Regions from separate parts of the Lysinibacillus sp. NPDC096418 genome, predicted to be linked through region 1. Evidence: riboswitches for the same ligand, from Rfam matches in the RefSeq annotation. Region 1 holds a riboswitch; the other holds the start of a gene.

Evidence for each region. Region 1 has a riboswitch for S-adenosylmethionine ahead of ACIQZG_RS13610 (O-acetylhomoserine aminocarboxypropyltransferase/cysteine synthase family protein). Riboswitches for the same ligand answer to the same signal wherever they lie in the genome.
Region 2: linked by a shared signal. The riboswitch ahead of ACIQZG_RS21425 (MetQ/NlpA family ABC transporter substrate-binding protein) and the one ahead of ACIQZG_RS13610 (O-acetylhomoserine aminocarboxypropyltransferase/cysteine synthase family protein) in region 1 are both predicted to bind S-adenosylmethionine.

The regions. Positions count from the first base shown of each region.
Region 1 is NZ_JBIWEY010000017.1:1,034-9,284, forward strand. Features, by position in the region: gene ACIQZG_RS13600 (DASS family sodium-coupled anion symporter) at 1-568, opposite strand, end outside; gene ACIQZG_RS13605 (glycerol-3-phosphate acyltransferase) at 765-1,397, opposite strand; SAM riboswitch class I at 1,555-1,670, shown strand; gene ACIQZG_RS13610 (O-acetylhomoserine aminocarboxypropyltransferase/cysteine synthase family protein) at 1,791-3,089, shown strand; gene ACIQZG_RS13615 (hypothetical protein) at 3,461-3,847, shown strand; gene ACIQZG_RS13620 (homoserine dehydrogenase) at 4,243-5,229, shown strand; gene ACIQZG_RS13625 (DNA-binding protein) at 5,280-5,510, opposite strand; gene ACIQZG_RS13630 (DMT family transporter) at 5,672-6,529, shown strand; gene ACIQZG_RS13635 (response regulator transcription factor) at 6,660-7,352, shown strand; gene ACIQZG_RS13640 (hypothetical protein) at 7,330-7,485, shown strand; gene ACIQZG_RS13645 (sensor histidine kinase) at 7,505-8,251, shown strand, end outside.
Region 2 is NZ_JBIWEY010000042.1:2,066-10,316, reverse strand. Features, by position in the region: gene ACIQZG_RS21440 (FtsW/RodA/SpoVE family cell cycle protein) at 1-871, shown strand, start outside; gene ACIQZG_RS21435 (carbon-nitrogen family hydrolase) at 979-1,770, opposite strand; gene ACIQZG_RS21430 (pyridoxal phosphate-dependent aminotransferase) at 1,867-3,036, shown strand; SAM riboswitch class I at 3,129-3,236, shown strand; gene ACIQZG_RS21425 (MetQ/NlpA family ABC transporter substrate-binding protein) at 3,333-4,154, shown strand; gene ACIQZG_RS21420 (methionine ABC transporter ATP-binding protein) at 4,222-5,244, shown strand; gene ACIQZG_RS21415 (methionine ABC transporter permease) at 5,241-5,912, shown strand; gene ACIQZG_RS21410 (alpha-hydroxy acid oxidase) at 5,922-7,055, shown strand; gene ACIQZG_RS21405 (glycine C-acetyltransferase) at 7,099-8,251, opposite strand, start outside.

The sequences.
Region 1 (8,251 bases):
CAAGTTTACTATCACGTGGTAAACCGAAAGCTGCAACCATTCCCAGTAGGATTGGGACAACTGCGCCTGCGCGAGCAGTTGCGCTAGGTACAAAGAATGCTAATACAATCGATACTAAAATAGCACCGAAAACGATCGCTTTTGTTTTTGTACCGACCATCGATAAAACCCATAAGGCCAAACGTTTATGTAGATTTGTGACTTGCATAGCAGCTGCTAAAAAGAGAGCTGCTGCAACTAGTGCTACAGCAGAGTTACTAAAACCGCCGAGTGCCATTTTTAACGCTGCTTTTGTGCCAAGTTCAACTGAAGGATCTTCCATGGAAGGCGCAAGACCGAGTGATACGGCAGAAATTGCAATAATCATCGCAGAACTGACGGGATAGGATACAGCTTCAGTTACCCAAAGTATGATAGCGAAGGCTAAAATAGCTAAAGCTCGTTGACCAACTACAGGTAAGTCCCCATCGTTTGGTAAAAAAGTAATAATAATAAGTGCTGTGAATGCTAAGCCAATCCATAAGGGTTTTAAATTTCTTTTAGGTACTGCCTGATCGGGATTAGACATAATGATTCATCCTTTCTATTCACAATTATAGTTATAACTACCTATAACTTCGGTTAGTTAAATGTTTTATTAAGAAAGTAATTTGTGAATTTTTTATTAATTTTGAAAGGATATAAGATATGCTCTATTCATAGAAAACATGGGTCTTTACGAGAAAATTCAAGGTCACAGAAATGACAAAAGATCTATTTGAATATTATTTATTTTTCTTAAAGGCAGTCGTTACCTTTGGTTCGGTTCCTTGAACGAGCCGCTTAATATTTTCAATGTGCAGAACAATCGCGATGATGAATAGTCCAATTGCGATAAAGGTAGGACCAATACCAGGAATCCATAGATACGTCGCTGTACAAAAGACCAGATAAAACTCAAGTACACCTACGATTAAATAGTTTGTAGCGAAGGATAATATGACGAATAAAATAAGCGCGAAGAGTCCAATTTTCCAATCGACAGCTAGTAAAATACCGATAATTGAAGCAGTTCCCTTACCGCCGTTAAAACTCATATGGTATGGGAAATTGTGTCCTAAAATAACCCCAGCTGCAATCGTATAGGTTAGTAGCCAAATTTGTTCACCTGTAAATAATGATGAATCTGCGAAATATAGATGTATTCCAATTATTGCTGCAACCCCTTTACCAATATCAATAAGTGCTACTAAAATGCCGTACTTCCAACCAAGAGTAAGCGTAGCGTTCGAGGCACCAGCATTGCCATGCCCAGCTTTTTTTAAGTCTACGCCCGATAAAAGATGCGCTATTTTAGAGCCATGGATACAGCCGATTAGGTAACCAACAAGGATACATATTATTACAGCTTGAATCATAAAAAGCTCCTTTCAAAAATATTTAGTTATTAGTAGTATATGTATTTATAGTACGAGATTTAGAGGACAGAAGGTTCAGAAAATATAAAATTTTAGTGTTGACAGAAAAAAATACTAAGTTTATACTGTGTAACAACGATGGAAATTGAATCACATACTCTTATCAAGAGAGGCGGAGGGATAGGCCCGATGATGCTTCAGCAACCAGCAAGTGACGAACTTGCTAAGGTGCTAATTCCTACAGATTCTTTAATTGGATCTGGCAGATAAGGGGAGGAAAACTTGCAACCGCAACCCTCTTCTTAACTGAAGGGGGTTTTTGTTTTCTACACAAAAATCCTCCTCATCTCCGGTACCATCGTAAAAAAACAACCATTTAGGAGGAATTATTCAATGACAAATCTTAGACCAGAAACACTACTACTACACGGTGGCCAAGAGCCGGACCCAGTGACTGGCTCTCGTACAGTACCGGTTTACCGTTCAACAGCATTCGTATTTAAAGACACTGCTCATGCGCAACGTCTTTTCGCTTTAGAAGAAGCAGGCAATATATATACACGTATCACTAACCCAACTGTAGACGTTTTCGAGAAGCGCGTCGCTTTATTAGAAGGCGGTACAGCGGCAGTAGCACTTTCATCTGGTGCAGCAGCTATCGCGTTTTCAATCTTAAACCTTGCAGGCACTGGTGATGAAATCGTAGCAGCAAGCTCTTTATACGGAGGCACATATAATTTACTAGCCAACACATTACCAAACTACGGTATTAAAACAATATTCGTAGACGAAACAAATCCAGAAAACTTCCGTTCAGCTATTAATGAAAAAACAAAAGCGATATTCGCTGAAGGTTACGGAAATCCAAGCTTAAAAGTATTAGACGTTGAGGCAGTAGCGAATATTGCACATGAAAATGGGTTGCCATTAATTATCGATAGCACATTCGCTTCTCCTTATGGCTCAACTCCAATCGAATTTGGTGCAGATATTGTTGTCCACTCAGCAACGAAATGGATTGGCGGTCATGGAACAACATTAGGTGGCGTTGTCGTAGATGCGGGGAAATTTGACTGGACAAAAGGTCGCTTCCCAAGGTTTACAGAACCAGATGCATCATATCACGGCCTACGTTACGGAATTGATACAGCGGCGGCTGCATTTGCCACAAAATTGCGCGTACAATTACTTCGTGATTTCGGGCCAACATTAAGTGCTGATGCAGCATTCAACTTATTACAAGGTTTAGAAACGCTTCATTTGCGTATCCCTAAACACAATGAAAATGCACAAGCAGTCGCTGAATATTTACGCAACCACCCATCTGTGGAATACGTAAACTACAATGGCTTGAAAGATTTCCCAACCCATGATCTAGCGAAGAAATATTTGAAAAATGGCTTCGGTTCTGTGCTTACATTTGGCATTAAAGGTGGACGAGAAGCAGGTCGTCTATTAATTGACAGCGTAAAATTATTCTCCCACGTGGCGAACGTAGGGGATGCGAAGTCTTTAATTATTCACCCAGCATCTACAACTCACCAACAGCTTTCGGCAGAAGAACTAATTCAAACTGGTGTATCGGAGGAGCTCATTCGCTTATCAATCGGTTTAGAAGCAATTGAAGATATTATTGCAGATTTAGAACAAGCTATTGCACAAGTTGTTGCTGCTCAACAAGTAAAGGCTTAATTCGTACTTTGATTTTTAGATAAACTAGATTGATAGTTGTAACGTTTACGTATTTTCTCATTCGAAATGCCTCATTCGGCAATGCGTAAAACGTTGCTATATCAATAGTTCATTCCATTTGATGAGTAATCTAGATTTTTTTAAAATTAATACCAAGTAATTTTATAAGTATTATTGATTTATTTAAAACCTTGTTGTATACTAGGGATTAAGTTGAACGTTAGAAGGTTACCAACCAAAACGAATAACAATACAAATTACGTTTTCATAAGTGCTCCCCCACTTTTGAATATATAGAAAAAAAGGCGAGTAGTTGCATAGCCAGTAACTACTCGTGATCTTGTAGAACTGAAGAAGAAGGAGTGTTTGAAATGGGAAATGTTTATAGTGCACAAAACGTTGCATCGTATCTGATTTATGAATTAAATGAAAGTAATGAATTTGTAAATAACATGTCCATTCAGCACTTACTTTCGTTAGTTGAGACGAGATGGCAACAAGCTTTTGGACACACAGCCTTTAAAGAATTTGTGCATACAAAAGAAGAAGCATATACAGTGAAGGAAGTATTTGAAACATACGCGGTACATAGTGGAAGTCATATTTCATTACCAGCAACAGAATACTATTTAAAATACGGTACATTTCAATTAGTAGAACGCACATATGCAGTACCAAACTTTACACAAGTTGAAGAAAAAATTGTGCAAGCAGCTTTAGCTCAATATCACTATGTACGATTAACTAAAGCAAGCTAGTAAACTTTCATATAATGAATTTATTACTCGTTCTCTAAAATAGGAGAGCGAGTTTTTTGCTCCAAAAATAAATAGACAATTATATAGAAAGAAATAAAGATAATTGGGCACTCTATATGAATAAATGAATCGTCGATATTTATTCAAAATTATATAAGTGCTAAAGTACGTATAGTACAAGGAATGAAACCGATTTCTATTGCACATCTAGAGAAAACAAATGTCCTCTCTAGAGAGATTTTTCTTGTGTAATGTATTTTTTTACGTTACAATTTTCATTAAGTTAAATTTTGAATTGTTTGAATTTGTGCGATGCACAATTCAAAATCTGGACGCAATTCCACCGAGGCGGAATTGATCAAATTTCGAAGCGTATGTTGGAGGGAATGACGGTAATGGCAACAATAAAGGCAGCAATCTTAGGTTTTGGAACAGTAGGCCAAGGGATTTACCATATTTTAAATGAAAAACGAGAAGAACTTAAGAATAAATTAGGCATTGAACTAGAAGTAGCAAAAATTTTGGTAACGGATGCTAGTCGTGAGCGTGTACCGGGGACAGCCCACTTGATGACAACGAGCATGGAGGATGTGTTAGCAGAGCCAGGCATGCAAGTCGTATTTGAAGCGATTGTCAATGAAGAACCAGCGTACAGCTACCTAAAACGTGCAGTAGAGCATAAATGCCATGTAATTACTGCAAACAAAGTAATGTTTGCTAAACGTGGTCTTGAGCTGCAAGAGCTAGCAAAGAAAAATGGAGTCTTTGTAGGTTATGAAGCAACAACAGCGGGTGGCGTTCCTGTTATCAAAACGATGAAAAATATTCTTCTTGTAAACGATGTAAGTCGTATTCAAGGAATTTTAAATGGTACATCTAACTATATTTTAACGAAAATGCGTGCGGAAGGTTGGTCATTTGCGGATGCGTTAACCGAAGCACAAAAATTAGGCTATGCAGAGGCTGATCCGTATAATGACGTATCTGGCCAAGATGCTTTCAAAAAATTAATGATTTTAAGTGCACTCGCATTTGGTGAACAACCAGATTGGGCTGACGTTGAGGTTATTGGTATCGACAGTATTTCAGCGGAGCAAGTGAAGGAAGCAAATGAAAAAGGCTTACGTTATCGCCATGTTGCAGAGGTTGAAAAGCTAGCAGATGGTAAAGTGGTAGCAAAAGTCGGCCCACTATTAGTTGATAAAGAACATCCACTTTACCCAGTTGATGACGTAAACAACGCAGTAGCGTTAAATACAAATTATATTGGCACATTAACGCTAGTTGGTCCGGGTGCAGGTATGTATCCAACGGCAAGTGTTATGGTCGAAGATTACGCAGAAATTATCGGCAAACGCGCAGGCTTTGTCGTAACAATTTAAAAATTCCCGTGCAGGCAAATTAGCTGCACGGGAATTTTTGCTTCGTATTCTTAGTCTTCATCCTTGACGTCAATATCTTCAGGGATTGGTGTGTTGCGCCAAATTTCGATTTCTTCTTTAATTCGCTCAAGCTGATCAAAATAAGTGCTAAATTGACTGCTGTTTATAAGCAATTGTTCGCCGTCGTAAACAGAACGAATCCGTCCTTCATAGATATAGCGAAGCACTTGATCCTCGGGCATCCCCAGCTCGATGGCGGTTTCCTCTAAAGTTTTATACATAGTGTTCGCTCCTTTTTACTGCTTTTATTATAACTTTTTTATGCCACAACGCCTATTATCTTATTGAAAGTAAATATTATGAAATAAAGAATTGTCTGAATGTATTGAAATGGTATAGTTAGAGTTAATAATCGTAAGGATTGAGGTGCAGTTTTTTGAGTATGTACCCATATTTTTTTGTGTTGGTGGCAGCTATCTTATGGGGTATGACTGGTACAACACAAACTTTTTTAGATGATGGTATTTCTCCAGTAGCGGTAGCTGCAGTACGTTCAGCTATTGGTGGAGGATTGTTATTAGTTGTCGCAATAGCACTAGGTAAAATACGTTTACGCACGTGGTCATGGCGTTGGACATTAATGGCTGCAACGAGTATTGCGTTATTCCAAGGGTTGTTTTTCTCATCGATCCGTTTAACGGGTGTTGCTATTGGTACAGTAGTGACGATAGGTAGCGCACCAGTTTTCTCAGGCGTGTTAGAGTGGATGTTGTGGAAAGTACGCCCTACGAAGGTGTGGGGAGGTGCGACTACGTTAGCAATCGTTGGTTGTGTACTACTATTTGTGAATACCGGTGATGCATCAGTACATATAGGTGGCATTATACTGGCATTATGTGCGGGTGTGTCGTTTGCTTTTTACACAAATGTTAGTAAAAAGTTAATGATGTGTGAGGATGCATTACCGGCAGTCGCTATGACATTTTCGCTATGTGCATTATTGTTATTCCCGTTCTCCATTAGTGAAGGTTATAGCTGGCTAACGCAGTCACATAATTTATGGGCCATGCTTTTCATGGGGGTTATGTGTACAAGTGTCGCCTATTTATTGTTTTTAAGTGGTTTGCAAAAAATAAGTTCATCTTCGGCAGTTACATTATCGTTAGCAGAACCTTTAACAGCGGCAATACTTGGTGTCTTTTTTGTAGGGGAATTTTTAAGTGTAACCTCTTGGGGCGGTGTAGTGATGCTGCTCGGAGGTATTTTGGTATTGACGCTCGGAAGCAAAAATACAAAATGATATACTAGAAAAGGGGGAGCTCAAGATTTTTGTAGCGACCTCTTTTTTTCTTAAGAAATTCTTCATTTTTATGATAACTGGATATTAAGAATTGGAAGGTACAATATTACTTGAGAGCGAGGTGTATATCATGACGAAGTTAACAGTTCTAGTAACAGATGATGATCAGGATATTCGTGATGGTATAGAAATTTACTTAAAAAATGAAGGCTATAATGTGATTAAGGCTGCGGATGGTGCTGAGGCACTCGAAAAGCTAGCTAATAATGAAGTACATTTAATTATTTTAGATATTATGATGCCGAATATGGATGGCATTACAGCAACGTTTAAAATTCGTGAAGAGCGTAATATTCCAATTATTATGCTTAGTGCAAAGGCAGAAGACGGCGATAAAATTCACGGGTTATCTGTAGGCGCAGATGATTATGTTACAAAGCCATTCCATCCATTAGAGCTTTTGGCGCGCGTGAAATCGCAACTTCGTCGTTATGTACAACTTGGGACATATAATGACGGAGCTGCAAAGGTGGAAATTGACGGTCTTGTGCTAGATGAAGATGCCAAAGAAGTGATTCTTGAGGGTGAGCCTGTTCGATTAACACCTATTGAATACAAAATTACAGAATTACTAATGAAAAATGCAGGGCGTGTCTTTTCGATTCGGGAAATTTACGAGCGTGTGTGGAATGAGGAAGCGTACAATGCGGAAAATATTGTGGCTGTCCATATTCGTAAAATACGTGAAAAAATCGAAGCGGATCCGAAAAATCCACGCTATTTAAAGGTGGTGTGGGGCGTTGGCTATAAAATGGAGAAATAAAATCGAACAGTATATAACCGTAGCTGGTTTTGTAGCAGGTGTAATCGGGCTAATTTATTTTGGTGTGTATGCGTACCAAGTGGTAAATGCACGCTCACCAGAAATGCTGAAATTACTTGAGAAAATTTTTTAGAAGAAGGGAGTAAATGCTAATGAAGAAATGGAAATCACTCCTTGCACTCATTTGTTTAATTTGGTTTATCTTTGGCGTGTTTTTATTTGCAAATATTGGCTATAAATATATTGGGAAATCATATTTTGATACTGACGATTTCGGATTTAATTTGGAGCAATTTGAAGAGGAATTAGGGCCTTATGTATTGAATGTTCCAAAAGCGGATGAGCTGAAAAAGAAATTGACGGTGTCACAAGAAGAAATAGAGGAACATCGCAATCGTTATGGCTCTTTCGGTAACCAAGTTGAAAATATTAGACAGCAATACGAGGCGCAAATTCAAGAAGCAATTGCAAATAAAGCAGATGAGTTAAAGGCCAAACTTGAGGCAGAACGAGATGACAAAATTAAAGACATTACGAAAAATTTCGAAGATGATGAGTATGTAAAAACGAAAGTCATGAAAGAAAAAGAAGCTGTTATTGATGAATATATAGCAGCAGCGCGACGAGAAGCGAAAAATTTTAAGAAAAGCTTTAACTACTTTTCGTATGAGTTAGTAAATACTGAAAATGGTAAAAAATATGTTTCAGGAGATGTAAGTGAGGATCTCGCTTATAAAGTGGAATATACGGCGCAAAAGCCATTGCGTACATGGAATATTAGTGAAGGTTTAAATGGGATTTCACACCAAGCTTATGTGTATATTAACACCGATCGTGAATTTACGGATGAACACACGTATGTGGATGAGGACCGAGGAATGTTTACTGACTCGATAAAA
Region 2 (8,251 bases), on a different contig from region 1:
GTTCATCGGTACTATTCAGCCATCGGAGTTTTTAAAGTTTGCATTTTTAATTGTTATTAGTAAGGTTATCGTTGCACATCAGGAGAAGTTTACGCGTCCGTCTTATTTAGCAGATTTTAAGCTACTTTTTAAAATTGCACTGATTGTCATTCCACCTATGCTTATTGTATATCGCCAGCCTGATACAGGGATGATCATGCTCTATATGGCGATGATATTACCAATGATTTTCTTTTCGGGCATACAAACAAAATTACTTATAGCATTTGCTGCAGTGCCAACGGTTATCGTAAGTGCATTCATTATTCTTTATGTAAAATTCAATGATTTTTTCACGGAGACATTTTTGGCGAAATTATCAGGTCACCAAGTTTCACGTATTTATGGCTGGCTTCATCCCTACGAGTATATGGATTCATCTTTCCAATCTAGGCAAGGTTTCATAGCAATCGGTTCAGGACAAATGACTGGGAGAGGCTATTTAAATAACGAGGTCTACATCCCTGAAAAGCATACAGATTATATTTTCTCTACTATCGCAGAAGAGGTTGGTTTTATTGGTGGCTCCTTTGTTATTGCACTATTGTTTTTTGTTATTTATCGAATTGTCCTGATTACTGTGCAAGCTAGAGATCCATTTATGACACTGATGGGCGCAGGTATTTCTAGTTTACTGGCATTCCAAATCACGCAAAATATAGGTATGACACTCGGACTTTTGCCTGTAACAGGTGTGACATTACCTTTTCTAAGCTATGGTGGTAGTTCTCTTTTATCAAACTTTATGCTAATGGGTATTGTGATGGTTATTCATAATTCTTATAACGGTTATATGTTTACATCAAAGCAACAGGATGATACATATGATTGATAATATCGAAGCACAAAAATACAATTTGTGTACTTTGTTAGTAGTTTTCCTACCTCATAGTAAAAACCCAGCAGAAACTTACTTTTTCTGCTGGGGTTATTTTTTTACTAATTTTTTACGACCCCGCTATAAAGTCCAGGGCGTCTATCATCATAAACAGGAATTCTCCCTCGTACTTCATCAACAATCGAAAAATCCACGTCAATCACAGCAACTTCTTCATCTTCAGCACCAATCCAAAGTACTTCACCCCAAGGCTGAATGACCATTGATTGGCCATTGAAGTTCTCTACTTTGTTGGCAATACGATTGACTGCTATGACGAAACATTGGTTTTCGATGGCACGTGCTTGTAATAATGTCTTCCAATGATCAATACGTGGTGTTGGCCATTGCGCTGGTACAAACAATACTTTTGCGCCGTCAAGTGCATGGGCGCGTAGCCATTCCGGGAAACGAATGTCGTAGCAAATCACACCTGCCGCTTCGATATCGCCCAGTTGGAAGCGATTCATGCTATCTCCCGCTTCTAAAAATAAATGCTCGTCCATTAATCGGAATAAATGAGCCTTGCTATATTCACCTACTTGCTCACCATCTTTATCGAACGTGTACATCGTATTGTAAAATTTGTCATCCTTCTTCGTCGAAACAGACCCTCCAACAATATGGACACCTAGTTCCATCGATAAGCCTTGTAAAAATGCTTTTGTACGTTCACCATCAACGTCTGCTAGCTCTGGTAATTTTTCTAGTGCATAACCTGTGTTCCACATTTCTGGTAAAACAATAACTTCTGCTCCTTGGCTTGCAGCTTCACGAATTTTCTCTTCAGCTCGGACAAAATTTTCCTCGACCTTACCAAAACCTACATTTAATTGGATACACCCTATTTTCACGATTTCATCCTCCTCTAGACATTTAGAAAAAAAAGTAATAGTATTTGCAACATATATCTATTAGTAATTATTATATTCTGAAAAAGGTGAATGTACATGGAATTCTCTAAAAAACTACAACAACTACCAACACAATTCTTTGCTGCACTTGTACAAAAAGTTAATGCAGCACTGGCAGAAGGTCGCGATGTCATTAATCTCGGACAAGGAAACCCTGACCAACCAACACCGCCTCATATTATTAAAGCATTACAAGAAGCTGCTGAAAATCCACAAAACCACAAGTACTCCCCATTTAGAGGTGTACAAGAATTACGTCAAGCAGCAGCAGACTTTTACAAACGTGAATACAATGTCGATATTGATCCAAATACTGAAGTGGCCGTGCTCGGCGGCACAAAAATCGGGCTTGTCGAACTACCAATGGCTATTTTAAATCCTAGTGATTATATGCTACTTCCCGATCCAGGCTACCCGGATTATTTATCTGGCGTTGTATTAGGTGACGTCAATTACCACATAATGCCGCTTCAAGCTGAAAACGACTTCTTGCCGGATTACAGCAAAATATCAGATGAAGCAAAAGAGCGTGCAAAGCTTATGTATATGAATTATCCAAATAACCCGACTGGCGGCACAGCAAATCTTGCATTCTTTGAGGAAACTGTAAAATTCGCTAAAGAAAATAATATCGTCGTATCGCATGATTTTGCATACGGTGCAATCGGCTTCGATGGCGTCAAACCTGTTAGCTTCTTACAAGCTGAAGGTGCCAAAGAAGTTGGTATCGAAATGTATACCCTATCAAAAACCTTCAATATGGCGGGTTGGCGTATCGGCTTTGCAGTTGGGAATGCAAAAATTATCGAAGCCATTAACATCATTCAAGATCATCTATTTTGTAGCCAGTTCCCTGCCGTACAGCAAGCAGCAGCAGTCGCACTCACTGCGTCTCAAGACTGCACTGACGAACTAAGAGCAATATATGAACGCCGTCGTAATGTACTTGTAGAAGAAGCTCATCGCATAGGTTGGCAAGTGACTGCATCAAAGGGCTCGTTCTTTGCATGGCTACCTGTCCCAAAGGGTTTTAGAAGTGAAGAATTTGCAAATTTTCTATTAGATAAAGCAGATATAGCAGTCGCCGCGGGAAACGGCTTTGGTGAATATGGTGAGGGCTACGTGCGCGTTGGTCTTCTCGTAAGTGAAGGTCGACTACGTGAAGCAATGATAAGGATCGAGAAATTAGGCTTATTCTCTGCGTAAACGCAGAATTTTTATCATTTTCTGAAAAGTTATTGCTTTCTAAACTTTTTTACTATATTGTTATTCCAATAGATTTTAAATTTAATAAACATCTCTTATCAAGAGTAGCTGAGGGACTGGCCCTATGAAGCTCGGCAACCATCTGATTATCAGAAAGGTGCTAAATCCAGCAAAACAGTATTTGTTTTGAAAGATAAGAGAGGTATTGTTCTATTGCCTCTCCTGACGAAACATCTTGAGAGGTTTTTTAAATTTCTAAATACCAACTATACATATATCTATTGGAGGAATAACACATGAAGAAACGAAAATTTGGTTTATTTTTATCAGCAGCTATTTTAACAGGAGTTCTCGCTGCTTGCGGTAGCAATGACGGAAAAACCAGTGAAACATTAAGTGAAGAAAAATTAATCGTAGGTGTAACACCTGGTCCACACGAACAAATCATGGAAGTTGTTGGGGAAATAACTGCTGAAAAAGGCTTAGATCTCGAATTAAAAGTATTCTCGGATTATGTACTTCCAAATACATCACTTAGTGAAGGCTCAATTGATGTAAACAGCTTCCAACACGGTCCTTATTTGAAACAATTTAACGAGGATAAAGGAACAGATCTTGTATCTGTTGGCGTTACGTATATTAGTCCAATGGGCTTTTACTCTGATAAGTACGACAGTTTCGATGATATCCCTAAAGGTGCTACTGTTGGAATTCCAAATGACCCGACAAACGGCACTCGTGCACTTTATATTTTGGAAGAGGCAGGCTTCATCAAAATCAATAAAGAGAAACGTGCAAAAGCAACAATTCACGATTTAGATGAAAACCCTAAAAACCTTAAATTCATCGAATTAGAAGCTGCTCAAATTCCTAAGCAATTAACAGAAGTAGATGTAGCAGCAATTAATACTAACTATGCACTTGAAGCAGGCATTAAGCCAACTGAAGATGCACTATTAATCGAAGCTGCTGATTCACCTTATGCAAACCAATTAGTTGTGCGTGCTGCTAATAAAGATGATGCAGCAGCAAAATTACTTATTGAATCTTACCAATCAGACAAAGTGAAAAAATTTATCGAAGAAGAATTTGAAGGCTCTATCTTACCAACTTGGTAATAACGTATTTCAAAAAAGTTACCGTTTCAAGCGGTAGCTTTTTATCTTTCAAAAAGGACGTGACTACATGATTCAATTACAAAATATAACGAAACAATTCAAAGCGAAGAGTGGCACAGTTCGAGCTGTTGACGATATTAATCTGCACGTTAAAAAAGGAGAAATCCATGGCGTTATTGGCTATAGTGGTGCTGGAAAAAGTACACTAATTCGTTGCGTGAATTTATTGGAGCGCCCTACTTCTGGAAGTGTCAAAATAGATAATGTTGATTTAACAACTTTATCTGAAAGCGAGCTACGTAAAACGCGCCAAAAAATCGGCATGATTTTTCAGGGTTTCAATTTACTGAAAACTGCAACGGTTTATGAAAATGTGGCGATTCCCTTACGCTTGCTTGGCTATAGCAAAAAGGAAGTTGAAACGCGCGTTGAAAAATACTTAGCTATTGTTGGCCTCAAAGAACGTCAACAAAGCTATCCTAGTCAGTTATCAGGCGGCCAAAAACAACGTGTGGCCATTGCACGAGCCCTATCACAAGAACCTGAAATTTTATTAAGTGATGAAGCTACAAGTGCTCTCGATCCTGAAACGACTGATTCTATTTTAGATTTACTACTAAAAATTAACGCTGAATTAGGCATTACCATCTTATTGATTACGCATGAAATGAACGTCATCCAAAAAATCTGCGACCATGTTACAGTTCTTGAAAACGGAAAAGTCGTTGAACAAGGTTCGGCCATTGATTTGTTTACAAAGCCTCACCATAAAACGACCCAAAAGTTTCTCAATACCATTTCACAGCGTACATTAAAATCATCATTAATTGAGCAGTTAAATTTATCAGGTGCCGTTACACGTCTTACTTTTGTCGGCGAAAGTACAGGAAATCCACTTATTACAGAAGCGGCTCTTCAATTTAATGTAAAGCCTAATATTCTAACAGCAAACATTATCGAACTTAAAAATGGTGTTGTCGGTAATATCGTGACTCATATTCACGGTGAACAGTCCGAAGTACAAAAAGCCCTACAGTTCTTCCAAACAAACGGTGTCATAACAGAAGTATTAGGAGGGACTAACGCATGAGTTTAATCACAGACTTTATCGATCAATGGTGGGCAATTATTTGGGAAGCCGCACTTCAAACTTTCCAAATGGTCAGCATTTCACTGTTATTCTCTATATTGATTGGTGTTCCACTAGGTGCACTTCTTGTCCTTACACGCCCTGGCCAAATGTATAGCAATAAGTTTTTCTACCAGGTGTTAAATTTAATCATCAATATTATTCGTTCAGTGCCATTTATTATTTTATTATTCTTCATCCTGCCATTAACAAAGACGATTGTAGGTACAACAATTGGTGTGAATGGGGCAATTGTGCCACTTGTCATTTATACAGCACCTTATTTAGCGCGTCTGATTGAAACAGCATTACTAGAAGTAGAATCTGGCGTATTGGAAGCCTACAAAGCTATGGGTATTAAACGTACACAAATTGTATGGCATGTATTATTACGTGAAGCTCGCCCTTCAATGGTATTGGGTTTAACAATTGCCACAATTGGCTTAATCGGTGCAACAGCCATGGCTGGACTTGTCGGTGCAGGTGGACTTGGTGACCTTGCTTATCGCTACGGTCATTTACGCTATGAAGTCGACATTATGTACGTCACTGTTTTCTTATTAATCATTCTTGTACAAAGCATTCAATCTATTGGGAATCGTCTAGCAGATAAACTAAAAAAGGATTAGGTGATCGTCATGACAAATAGTGATTTACTTTTACAAAACATTAATGCTGAAAAGCCCTTTCCTATCGCTTTTTCGGACTTAGAACAAGCTGCTAAAGAAAAACTAGAAGCAGGCCCATTTGGCTATATTCAATCAGGTGCTGGAAACGAGCAAACACTTCGTAATAACCGAGCAGCCTTTGAAAAATATAGTATTACACCTCGTTTTTTACGAGATGTATCAAAGCTAGATACGTCGATTTCATTGTTCGGCAAAACATTTCCAACACCACTTCTTTTTGCACCTGTTGGTATGAACGGGATGGAGCATCCAGACGGCGAGCCAGCTGTAGCAAGAGCTGCTGAAAAATTAGCAATACCATATATTCAAAGTACCGTGTCGACTTTTTCCATGGAGGACGTCGCAAAAGCTGCACCGAATAGCACACGTCTCTTCCAATTGTATTGGTCTAAAAACGAGGATATTTCTTATAGTATGGTAGAGCGCGCTGAAAAGGCAGGTTTCTCAGCAATCGTTCTTACGGTTGATACAGTTATGCTTGGTTGGCGTACAGAAGATGTGCGCAATCAATTCTCGCCATTAAAATTAGGCTTTGCAAAAGGAAATTATATGCAAGATCCTGTTTTCAGAGCTACTTTACCCGACGACAGCTTTGAAAGCTATGTCGCTTCAGTTATCGATAATGTGTACCACCCTCATATGACGTGGGAACATGTCGCAGAGTTGAAAATGCGTACAACCTTACCAATCTATTTAAAGGGGATATTACATCCTGATGACGCACAGCTTGCACTAGATAATGGCATTGATGGAATCATCGTTTCCAATCACGGCGGTCGTCAGTTAGACGGTGTCATCGGTAGCTTAGATGCTCTTCCTTCCATTGTGGAAGTAGTAGCAGGTCGCGTACCTGTTATTTTGGATAGTGGTGTATACAGCGGAATTGACGTGTTAAAAGCTTTGGCGCTTGGCGCAGATGCAGTAGCGATTGGCCGTCCATTTGTTTACGGTCTCGCATTAGCTGGGCAAGCTGGTGTAGAACAAGTAATGCAAAACATTTACGAAGAATTCAAAGTATCCATAGCCCTTGCTGGTGCTGCGAGTATTGCAGAAGCGCATAAGCTTCAATTAGTGAAAGGCTAAAAAAACAGGGATGCCTCCCAAAAGAGGCATCCCTGTTTCATATTTATCGAATAATCCCTAATTCGCGTCCTACTTTTTCATAGATTGCTAATGCATCATCGAGCATTTCCTTCGTATGTGCCGCTGTTGGCATATTACGCACACGTCCAGTACCTTTTGGAACCGTCGGGAAAACAATTGATTTGGCATAAACACCTTCTTCAAATAATCGGCGTGAGAATTCCTGTGTTAACTTTTCATCACCAATAATACACGGTGTAATCGGTGTTTCAGAATTACCAATATTGAAACCTAACTTCGCCAGTCCTGCTTTCAAGTAATCACCATTATTCCAAAGCTTATCGTGAAGCTCTGTCGAATCTATGAGCATTTGAACTGCTGCTGTAATAGCTGCTACATCACCTGGTGGCAACGCTGTTGAAAATAAGAATGGACGAGAACGTACCTTCAGCCAGTCGATTAAGTTTTTCTTACCCGCTACATAACCACCCACAACACCAATAGCTTTCGATAATGTACCGATTTGGAAGTCAATTTCTTTTTCTAAACCGAAATGCTTTACTGTACCCTTCCCTTTACCGGTTACACCTGATCCATGTGCATCATCCACATACGTAATCAGATCAAACTCTTTTGCGATTTCTACGATTTCTGGAAGCTTTGCAATATCACCATCCATCGAGAACACACCGTCTGTAATAACCATCACTTTGTTATACAAACCCGATTCAGTCGCTTCTTTTGCTTTTGCACGCAAATCTTCCATATCAGAGTGATTGTACGCAATAATTTTTGCACGTGATAAACGGCAACCATCTATAATAGAAGCATGATTTAATTGGTCCGAAAGAATGGCATCATTTTTATCCATAACAGCTGAAATGGCAGCCATATTGCAATTGAAGCCCGATTGATATGAAATAGCCGCTTCTGTACCTTTAAATTCTGCTAGCTTTTCTTCTAATTTTACGTGAAGGTCAAGTGTACCGTTAATTGTACGTACTGCCCCTGCACCTACACCGTATTTATCTGTCGCTGCTTTCGCAATTTGTTTTAATTCGTCGTTTGTGGCTAAGCCTAAATAGTTATTGGAAGATAGATTAATAAGATTTTTGCCACGAACCTGAATAATAGGTCCGTTCGCGCTCTCTACTGGATCGATTTCATTATATAAGCCTTGTTCACGTAAGACTTGT